DNA from 2 places in the Serratia sp. TSO36 genome. Region 2 is predicted to be linked to the other one. Evidence: riboswitches for the same ligand, from Rfam matches in the RefSeq annotation. Region 2 holds a riboswitch; the other holds the start of a gene.
What was found. A riboswitch is a leader RNA that binds a small molecule or an ion and turns the genes downstream of it on or off. The one in region 2 is predicted to bind thiamine pyrophosphate.
Positions count from the first base shown of each region.

Region 1 (4,611 bases), on a different contig from region 2:
CGTTGCCGAAGCCGGTGGCCAGCGCGATCTGTTCGATGCCCTCCGCACTCTGCTCGAGGCGCTGTCTGGCGGTATGCAACCGCCCCTCTTCGACGAATTTGGCGGGAGAAATGCCCGTCTCGCGGGTGAACACGCGGGTAAAGTTGCGCGGGCTCATCGCCACGCGTTCGGCCAACCGATCGACGCTGAGATCGTCGGCGAGGTTTTCCAGGATCCAGGACTGCAGGTCGCGGATCGGGCCAGGCGATTTGGCCTGGTTGAGCGGGTAGCGGCTGAACTGCGCCTGCCCGCCGGGGCGACGCAGAAACATCACCAGATCCTGCGCCACTTCGCGCGCCTGCACGAAGCCGTAATCGTCCTCCACCAGCGCCAGCGTCAGATCGAAGCCGGAACTGACGCCGCCGGAGGTCCAGATCGGCCCGTCCGGCACGTAGATCGGGCCGTTTTCGACCTGCACCCGCGGAAAGCGCGCCTGCAGCGTTTCCGCCAGCCGCCAGTGGGTAGTCGCCCGCCGCCCGTCCAGCAACCCGGCCTCGGCCAGCAGCAGAGCCCCGCCGCAAACGGAAGCGATACGGCGCGCCTGCGGGGCCGCGCGGCGCAGCCAATCCGCCACCAGGGCCCCCTCTTCTTCCGTCGCCCCCTTGCCGGCAACAATGACGGTATCGCGCGGCAGGGCCGGATCGAGATCCGCCAAGCGATGGTCGGCCAACAGGCTCAGCCCGGACAGGCCGTGTACCACCCGATGGAATTGCGTGGTGGCGACAGCGATCTGATACAGCGGCGCTTCGGCAGGGCTCAGGCGGTTAGCCTGCATCAGGATATCGGCGATGCCCGCCGCTTCGAACAGCATGCCCCCTTCAGGGACGATAATCAGGAATGTATGCATGGCGATAATAAGAAGAACGAGCAAAAAAGGTCAGACAGCCACTGTATAAGAAAAGCCTCGCCGGTTCACCCTGCGGGCATAAAAAAGCCCGCCGGCAAGCGCCGACGGGCCAACAAAGCACTGTCCTCAAGCCTGCGGCAGGCTCACCCCGCCGGCGCGCGCCAATTGCGCCAGCAGCGCCGTTTGAAACGCCTCGTCGTATACCGCCGCGTGAGGTTCGAAGCGCTGTTGATGGTGCCAATAGCCGCCGGACGCCAGAGCCTGCGGCTCATCGCTGCTCACCAGCCACGCCTGCGTCACATGCCCCAGCGCCAGATCGTCTGGCGCATCCGCGCCGCCCATTTTGGTCGGCACCCAGCCGGGATCGACCGCGCTGCTGATCACGTCAGGCCACAGGCGCGCCACGGCGGCGGCCAGCGCGGTGACGAACAGTTTGCTGTCCGAATAGGAGCCGGCTGCGCCGCCGAGCCAGTCCACGCCGCTCAGTTCCGCCACGCCGTCAAAGTGCATGCTGCTGCTCAGATAGACGATACGCTTGGGGCGTTCGATCAGGGCCGTCAGCAGGTAGGGCGCAACGACGTTCACCGGCATCACCTGCGGCCCGGTAAACATACCGGCGTTGTGGATCACCGCGTCCGGGCGGCCGAGGCGGTTGACCTGCTCGGCAAGCTGCCGGATCTGCTGCACATCGGACAGATCGCCAATCGCCGCCTGCGCACCGCGATCCAGCAGATCGCGCACCGCATCCAGACGGCCGGGTTCACGCGCATGCAAAATCACCTGATGCCCTTCGTCCAACAGCGTTTGCGCGGCGGCGCGGCCCAGCCCGTCTACCGAACCGGTAATGAAAATGCGTGACATGCCACTCCTCCGTTTAGCGCCAGCCGAGCGCCGGCGCGACATAGGTTAAAATCGATTCGATGACGTGGGCGTTGTAATCCACGCCCAGCTGGTTAGGCACGGTCAGCAGCAGCGTATCCGCTTCGGCGATGGCCTCGTCCTGCGCCAGCTGCTTGATCAGCTCGTCCGGCTCGGCGGCATAGCTGCGGCCGAAGATCGCCCGGGTCTGCGCGTCGATATACCCCAGTTGATCGCCCTCCTTGCCGCCGCCGCCGAAGTAGTTGCGATCCCGCTGATCCACCAGCGCGAAGATGCTGCGGCTGACGGAAACCCGCGGCTCGCGCGCATGGCCCGCCTCTTGCCAGGCGGCGCGGTAGGCGCGGATCTGCTTGGCCTGCTGGATATGGAAGGGTTCACCGGTTTCGTCGTTCTTGAGCGTCGAGCTTTGCAGGTTCATGCCCAGCTTCGCCGCCCAGACGGCGGTGGCGTTCGAACCGGCGCCCCACCAGATGCGGTCGCGCAGCCCGGCGGAAAACGGCTCCGGCCGCAGCAGCCCGGGCGGATTCGGGAACATCGGCTGAGGATTGGGCTCGGCGAACCCTTCACCGCGCAGCGCTTCCAGGAACACTTCGGTGTGGCGGCGAGCCATGTCCGCGTCGCTCTCGCCGTCGGCCGGGGCATAGCCGAAATAGCGCCAGCCGTCGATCACCTGCTCCGGCGAGCCGCGGCTGATGCCAAGCTGCAGCCGCCCGCCGGCGATCAGATCCGCCGCGCCGGCGTCTTCCACCATGTACAGCGGATTTTCATAACGCATGTCGATCACGCCGGTGCCGATCTCGATGCGTTGGGTTTTGGCGCCGATGGCGGCCAGCAGCGGGAACGGCGACCCCAGCTGGCGTGCGAAGTGGTGTACGCGAAAATAGGCGCCGTCCGCCCCCAGATCTTCGGCGGCGACCGCCAGATCGATGGACTGCAGCAGCGCATCCGCCGCGGAACGGGTGCCGGACTGGGCGGAAGGCGACCAGTGGCCAAACGAGAGAAAACCAATCTTTTTCATCGGGCATCATCCTCAGAGGCAAAATCATCGGCCTACAGTGACAAAAACCGCGCGCCCTGCGCCAGCAAAATCGCCCCCGATCGCACTAAACGAACCGATTGCCGCCGCGCCGCCCGGCGATTGTAATCAAAAAACAAATGTCGTATAACAAGCAGCTCCGAGGGGTGTCCTGTTACGGGCTGAGATGGCGCAAGCCGAACCCTTTGAACCTGATCTGGGTCATGCCAGCGAAGGGACGGTTAGGCAACAACGCTCTCACCCGTTGCCTGTTCATACCCCAGCGTGCCCGGATCTCCACTGACTCAAGGAGGTCCCATGTCCATCACCACCCTGTTCGAAAGCGGTCTTTACGGCCGGCTGCGCCAACAAGCCGGCAGCCACTGGCAGGACTACGTCGATCACCCGTTTCTGCAGCAGCTGGCCGCCGGCACCTTGCCCGAACGCGCGTTTCGCCGCTACCTGACCCAGGACTATCTGTTCCTGCTGCACTTCGCCCGCGCCTACGCGCTGCTGGTCAGCAAGCTGCGCACCCTGCCGGAGATGCGCGCCGCCACCGCCTCGCTCAACGGTATCGTCGCCGAACTGCCGCTGCACGTGGCCTACTGCGCCGAATGGGGGCTAAGCGAAGCGCAGATCGCCTCCCAGCCGGAAGCGGCGGAAACCATGAACTATACCCGCTACGTGCTGGATATCGGCCATGCCGGCGACGCCCTCGATCTGCTGGCCGGCCTGCTGCCCTGCGTGGCCGGCTATGCTGAAATCGGCCTGCGGCTGCTGCACGATCCCGCCACCCAAATAGAGGGCAATCCTTACGCCTCCTGGATCCGCAACTACGGCGACGAGGGCTATCTGGCCGGCGTGCGCGCCGCCATCGAGCTGCTGGAAACCGTCGGCCACCAGCGCGGCGCACCAGGCCGCTTCACCGAGCTGGCGCAGATTTTCACCACCGCCACCCAGCTGGAATCGGCATTTTGGCAAATGGGGCTGAACGCCTCATGACCACCCCGCGTCTCCCGCCCGGCATCCAGGTGCGGGATCTCAGCCTGCGTTTCGGTCAGCAAATCGTCTTCGACCGGCTGAGCTTCGACATCGCCGGCGGCAGCTTCGTCGCCCTGCTCGGCGCCAGCGGCGCCGGCAAAACCAGCCTGCTGAAGATCATCGCCGGCCTGGCGCAGGCCACCTCAGGCACGGTGACCGGCAGCGACGGCCTGCCGATCGCCGGGCGCATCGCCTACATGGGGCAAAAAGACCTGCTCTACCCGTGGCTGAACGTCGAAGAAAACGTCGCCCTCGGCGCGCGGCTGCGCGGCGAAACGCCGGATCGGGCGTGGGCGGCGCACCTGCTGGAGCGCGTGGGCCTGGCCGCTCACGGCCGCAGCCTGCCCGCCGCGCTGTCCGGCGGCATGCGCCAGCGCGCCGCCATCGCCCGCACGCTCTACGAACGCCAGCCGATCGTGCTGATGGATGAACCCTTTTCGGCGCTGGACGCCATCACCCGCGCCGAGATCCAGAGCCTGGCCGCCGAGCTGCTGGCGCAAAACACCGTGCTGCTGATCACCCACGACCCGATGGAAGCCTGCCGCCTGAGCCACCGGCTGCTGGTGCTGTCGCCCTGGCCGCTGGGCCTCGATGATAGCCACCGCATCAGCGGGCAACCGCCGCGTGCGCCGGATGACGCCGGCCTGCTGAAAAGCCAGGCCGAGCTGCTGCAACAGCTGGTGAGGGCCGCGCAATGAATATCGCCAAAGAACGCGGCCTCACCCGCCTGCGGCGCGGGCTGACGGTGTTCGTCGGCCTGCTGCTGCTGTGGTGGCTGGCGGCGCAAAGC
Region 1 covers NZ_JBJZOU010000016.1:104,085-108,695, forward strand. Annotated here, with positions in the region: gene ACK3CV_RS16335 (GlxA family transcriptional regulator) at 1-886, opposite strand, end outside; gene ACK3CV_RS16340 (SDR family NAD(P)-dependent oxidoreductase) at 1,013-1,747, opposite strand; gene ACK3CV_RS16345 (LLM class flavin-dependent oxidoreductase) at 1,761-2,783, opposite strand; TPP riboswitch at 2,934-3,036, shown strand; gene ACK3CV_RS16350 (TenA family protein) at 3,099-3,782, shown strand; gene ACK3CV_RS16355 (ABC transporter ATP-binding protein) at 3,779-4,519, shown strand; gene ACK3CV_RS16360 (ABC transporter permease) at 4,516-4,611, shown strand, end outside.
Region 1: another riboswitch for thiamine pyrophosphate. It lies ahead of ACK3CV_RS16350 (TenA family protein); the one in region 2 lies ahead of thiM (hydroxyethylthiazole kinase).

Region 2 (4,611 bases):
GGCGCGTTTACCGTTGATGAAAACGTTGCCCTGTTCGATGTATCGATCGGCGTCGCGGCGTGAGCAGATACCGCTCTCGCTAATGTATTTGTTCAGACGAATGGATGAGTTAGTCAGCATGGGATCTCCGTAAAACGCGGACTATACATTACCTGCAGGGGATTGCGGAAGCTGTTAGAGAATAGATGTAATAGCTCAAGGTAACGCAGGCCTTATTGAGACTATTCATACCTTCACCACCCGGGTATTCAGCGGGGTGAGCGTCTGCCCGGCGCTGCCGATCGGCGTCAGGCGCGGGACGGGGCGGCTGCTGTCGCTTTCCACCAGCGTTGAGTGCGCTTCTCCCTCTGCGAACAAATGATCTTCCCCCCACTGGCGCAGGCCGACGATCACCGGAAACAGCGCGCGGCCTTTCTCGGTCAGCACATATTCCTGATAGGCGCTGCCGTCTGCGGCGGACACGATTTCCAGCACACCGTGCGTCACCAGCGCGCGCAGGCGGGTGGCAAGGATGTTCTTCGCCATCCCCAGCCCTTTTTGAAATTCGCTGAAGCGGGTGACGCCGTCGAAGGCGTCACGCACGATCAGCAGCGACCACCAGTCGCCAATCACATCCAGCGTGCGCGCCACCGGGCACGGCGCGTCTTCCAGGCTTTTACGTTTCACGGCGTTTATCTCCAGCTGCACATTCTGGTTGCATTATAAAACCTCTGCGCCTAAAGTTCATTGAGTTTAATAATGAAACCACATTGAGGTGTGCGATGAGCGACAAACTGTTGGATCCCCCCTGTGCGGCGCTGGGGCGCCTGCCGGCCCCTCTGGTGCTGCTGTTGGCCGCCGCCAGCGCCTTCAGCGTGGCCAACGTTTACTATGCGCAGCCGCTGCTGGACGCCATCGCCCATGATTTTTCCATCAGCCTGGCGGCGGTCGGCATGGTGATCAGCGTGACTCAGTTGGGCTGCGCGCTGGCGCTGCTGTTGGTGGTGCCGCTCGGGGATCGGCTAAACCGGCATCGGTTGCTGGCGGGGCAACAACTAGGGCTGATCGGCGCGCTGCTATTGGTGGGCTGGGCGCACAGCGCGCCCTGGCTGCTGGTAGGGATGTTGCTGGTAGGCTTATTGGGCACCGCCATGACGCAGGGGCTAATCGCTTACGCCGCAGCCCTGGCGGCGCCGCAGGAGCGCGGGCGGGTGGTCGGCGCGGCGCAGGGCGGAGTGGTGCTGGGATTGCTGCTGGCGCGCACCCTGTCCGGCGCGCTGGCGGACGTTGGCGGTTGGCGCACGGTGTACTTCTTCTCTGCCGGAGTGACGCTGGTATTGCTGCCGATCCTGTCGCGCCTGCTGCCTGCGCCGCGCACCGCTCCCAGTACGCTGAGCTATCCCGCGCTGCTGCGTTCGATGCTGAGCCTGTTGCTGCATGACCGCACGCTGCAAATTCGCGGCATGTTGGCGCTGCTGATGTTCGGCGCTTTCAGCCTCTTTTGGAGTTCGCTGGTGTTGCCGCTGAGTCAGGCACCGTTCAACTTCACCCATGCCGCGGTGGGGGCGTTCGGTCTGGTCGGCGCGGTGGGCGCGCTGGCGGCGGTACGCGCCGGGCATCTGGCGGATCGCGGGCTGGGGCAGGCGGCCAGCGGCGTGTGTCTGCTGCTGTTGACGCTGGCCTGGCTGCCGCTCGGTTTGCTCGGCAGCGGCCTGGTTTGGCTGGTGGCGGGCGTCGTGCTGCTGGATCTGGCGGGCCAGGCGATCCACGTGCTGAACCAGAGCATGATCTTCAGCGCGCACCCGCAGTCGCACAGCAGGCTGGTGGGCTGCTACATGCTGTTTTACGCCGTCGGTAGCGGGTTGGGCGCCTTTGCCGGCACCCATATGTATGCCTGGGCGGGCTGGAGCGGCGTCTGCTGGCTGGGGGCGGGCGTCAGCCTAAGCGCGTTGCTGTTTTGGCGGCTGACGCTGCGCGGCATGCCGCCCTCAGCGACGGCGGTGGAGCAGTGAAAGCTGGAAGCCCAGCGCACCGCACAACTGCTGAGGCGCGGTGAAGCCGCTTTCCGCCAGGAGGAGACGGCTGCGTGCCGCCGCCATCGGGTGCCAGTTGCGGCGGGTGCGTTCGATCACCTCCTGCGCCTGCGCCGCCGAGTGCCCGGCGCTTTGCAGCCAATGTTGGTAGTGGCTGGCGGGCAGGCCCTCCGGTTGATAGTCGAACAGCAGCAGCGGTGCGGCGGGGGAGAGGCGCTGCGCCAGCTGCTGCAGAAAATCCAGTTTGGCGCCATCGTCGGCGATAAAGTGCAGCACCAATGAGCACACCGCCGCGTCGTGGCGGGTTTGCGGCGCTTGTTGCAGCAAGGTGGGCTGGAAGCTCACCCGTTGTGCGTAACCCGCGGCTTCGGCCTTGGCACGCGCGGTCGCCAGCATGCCGGCGGAGGGTTCCACGGCGCTGAAACGCCAGCTGGCGTTGGCGGCGGCCAGCGCCGACAGTTCGCTGCCGGTGCCGCAGCCGGCCAGCAACAGCGTGGCGTCATTCGGCAGCGTTTGCGCGAGCGTCGCCGTCAGCAGCGCCTGGGCAAAGTGATAGCCGGGCACCAGGGTCAGAATACGGCGATCGTAGTCCGCCGCCGCGGCATCGGGGAAGCGAGTATCCGTTTGGTGTTGCATAACCTTCCTTGCCAAGTTCATTGAGAGAGACAAGGAAGGGTATGCTTAAGTGATAATGAAATCCATTATCATTAATGGGTTCTGTGACGGGAAAGGCGGCGTTAGCGGGCCGGCGAATGCAGCAGGTAATAATCTTCTTCGCCGTCGTTGCCGGTAGAGATGATGCGCCAGCCGTGTTTGCGGTAGAACGCCAGCGCCTTTTCATTCTTCACCAGGCATTTCAGCGAGCCGGTGGCGGTGAAGGTAGCTTCCGCCGCCTGCAGCAGCGCACTGCCGACGCCGCGCGGCGGCTGATGGGGATCGACATACAGGTTATGAATGAAGTTGTCTTCGCGGTAGACGGAGACGAATCCCAGCAGCACGCCGCCGTCTTCCGCCACCCAAATCGCTTCGCCCAGCGTCGCGCCGTCGAAATCTTCCAACTGATAGTTTGAGGTATCGCGCCAGCCGAACGCCGCTTTGCGCGACGCCAGGTACAGCGTGCGCAGGAAGGGGCGATCGGTCTCTTGGTAGGGTCTTATCTGCATGGCATCTCCCGGTGGTTTGTGCTCACTATAGCGCATTGCGCGGCGTATGCCCGCCGGGCAATTTATTCGCTTGTTTGTCCGCGCCGCCGCTGGCATGATCCCCTGCAGGGATTAACGCAACGTTGATCACAACCTATTGATTTTCATGACTCGGGGTGCCCTTCTGCGTGAAGGCTGAGAAATACCCGTATTACCTGATCTGGATAATGCCAGCGTAGGGAAGTCACGGCCGCCCAGCCGGCGCCGCCTTCTTGAACGCCGGTTGGGAGGAATATGATCGCTCGACCTGATGCACTACCCGGCGCGCGCGCCGCGGCTTGTCTGACCCAATTCCAACAGCGGCCTCCGCTGATCCACTGCCTGACCAACGAAGTGGTGCAATCGCTGACTGCCAACGTGCTATTGGCGCTCGGCGCCTCCCCGGCGATGGTGGTGGAGCCGCAAGAGGCGGCGCAGTTCAGCGCGCTGGCCGACGGCCTGCTGATCAACGTCGGTACCCTCAATGCGCTGCGCGCCGAATCGATGCGGGCGGCGGTGGCCGCCGCCAATCGGGCCGGCAAGCCCTGGACGCTGGATCCGGTGGCGGTCGGCGCGCTCTCCTACCGCACCGCCTTCGCCAAACAGCTGCTGGACGAGAAACCGGCGGCGATACGCGGCAACGCCTCGGAAATCATGGCGCTCAGCGGGTTGCTGGCCAGCGGCCGCGGCGTGGACAGCGGCGACGATTCGCTGGCGGCCTTGCCCGCCGCGCGTGAGCTGGCGCAGCGCAGCGGCGCGGTGGTAGCGGTCACCGGCGCGGTGGATTACGTCACCGACGGCCAACGCGATTGGGCGATCGAAGGCGGTTCCCCGCTGATGACGCGGGTGGTGGGCACCGGCTGCGCGCTGTCGGCGGTGGTGGCGGCGTTTTGCGCCCTGCCGGGCGATCGCCTGGACAACGTGGCGACCGCCTGCCGGGTGATGTCCCACTGTGGCGGCCTCGCGGCCAGGCAGGCCGGCGGGCCGGGCAGCTTTACGCCGGCGTTCCTCGATGCCCTGTATCAGCTGCGCGGGGAGGATCTGTGATGAAACGCATTAACGCCCTGACCATCGCCGGCACCGATCCCAGCGGCGGCGCCGGCATTCAGGCCGATTTGAAGGCTTTCTCGGCGCTCGGCGCCTACGGCACCTCGGTGATCACCGCGCTGGTGGCGCAGAATACCCGCGGCGTGCAGTCGGTGTATTACATCGATCCGGCGTTCGTCGCCGCGCAGCTGGACTCGGTGTTCAGCGACGTGCGCATCGACAGCGTCAAGATTGGCATGCTGGCCAACGCCGACATCGTGCAGGCGGTGGCCGAACGGCTGCGCCATTACCGGCCGGAATTCGTGGTGCTGGACACCGTGATGCTGGCGAAAAGCGGCGATCCGTTGCTGGCGCCGGAGGCGGTGGCGTCT
Region 2 covers NZ_JBJZOU010000021.1:287,129-291,739, reverse strand. Annotated here, with positions in the region: gene rluF (23S rRNA pseudouridine(2604) synthase RluF) at 1-120, opposite strand, end outside; gene ACK3CV_RS18890 (winged helix-turn-helix transcriptional regulator) at 226-666, opposite strand; gene ACK3CV_RS18885 (MFS transporter) at 762-1,991, shown strand; gene ACK3CV_RS18880 (methyltransferase) at 1,968-2,648, opposite strand; gene ACK3CV_RS18875 (GNAT family N-acetyltransferase) at 2,750-3,175, opposite strand; TPP riboswitch at 3,317-3,413, shown strand; gene thiM (hydroxyethylthiazole kinase) at 3,449-4,240, shown strand; gene thiD (bifunctional hydroxymethylpyrimidine kinase/phosphomethylpyrimidine kinase) at 4,240-4,611, shown strand, end outside.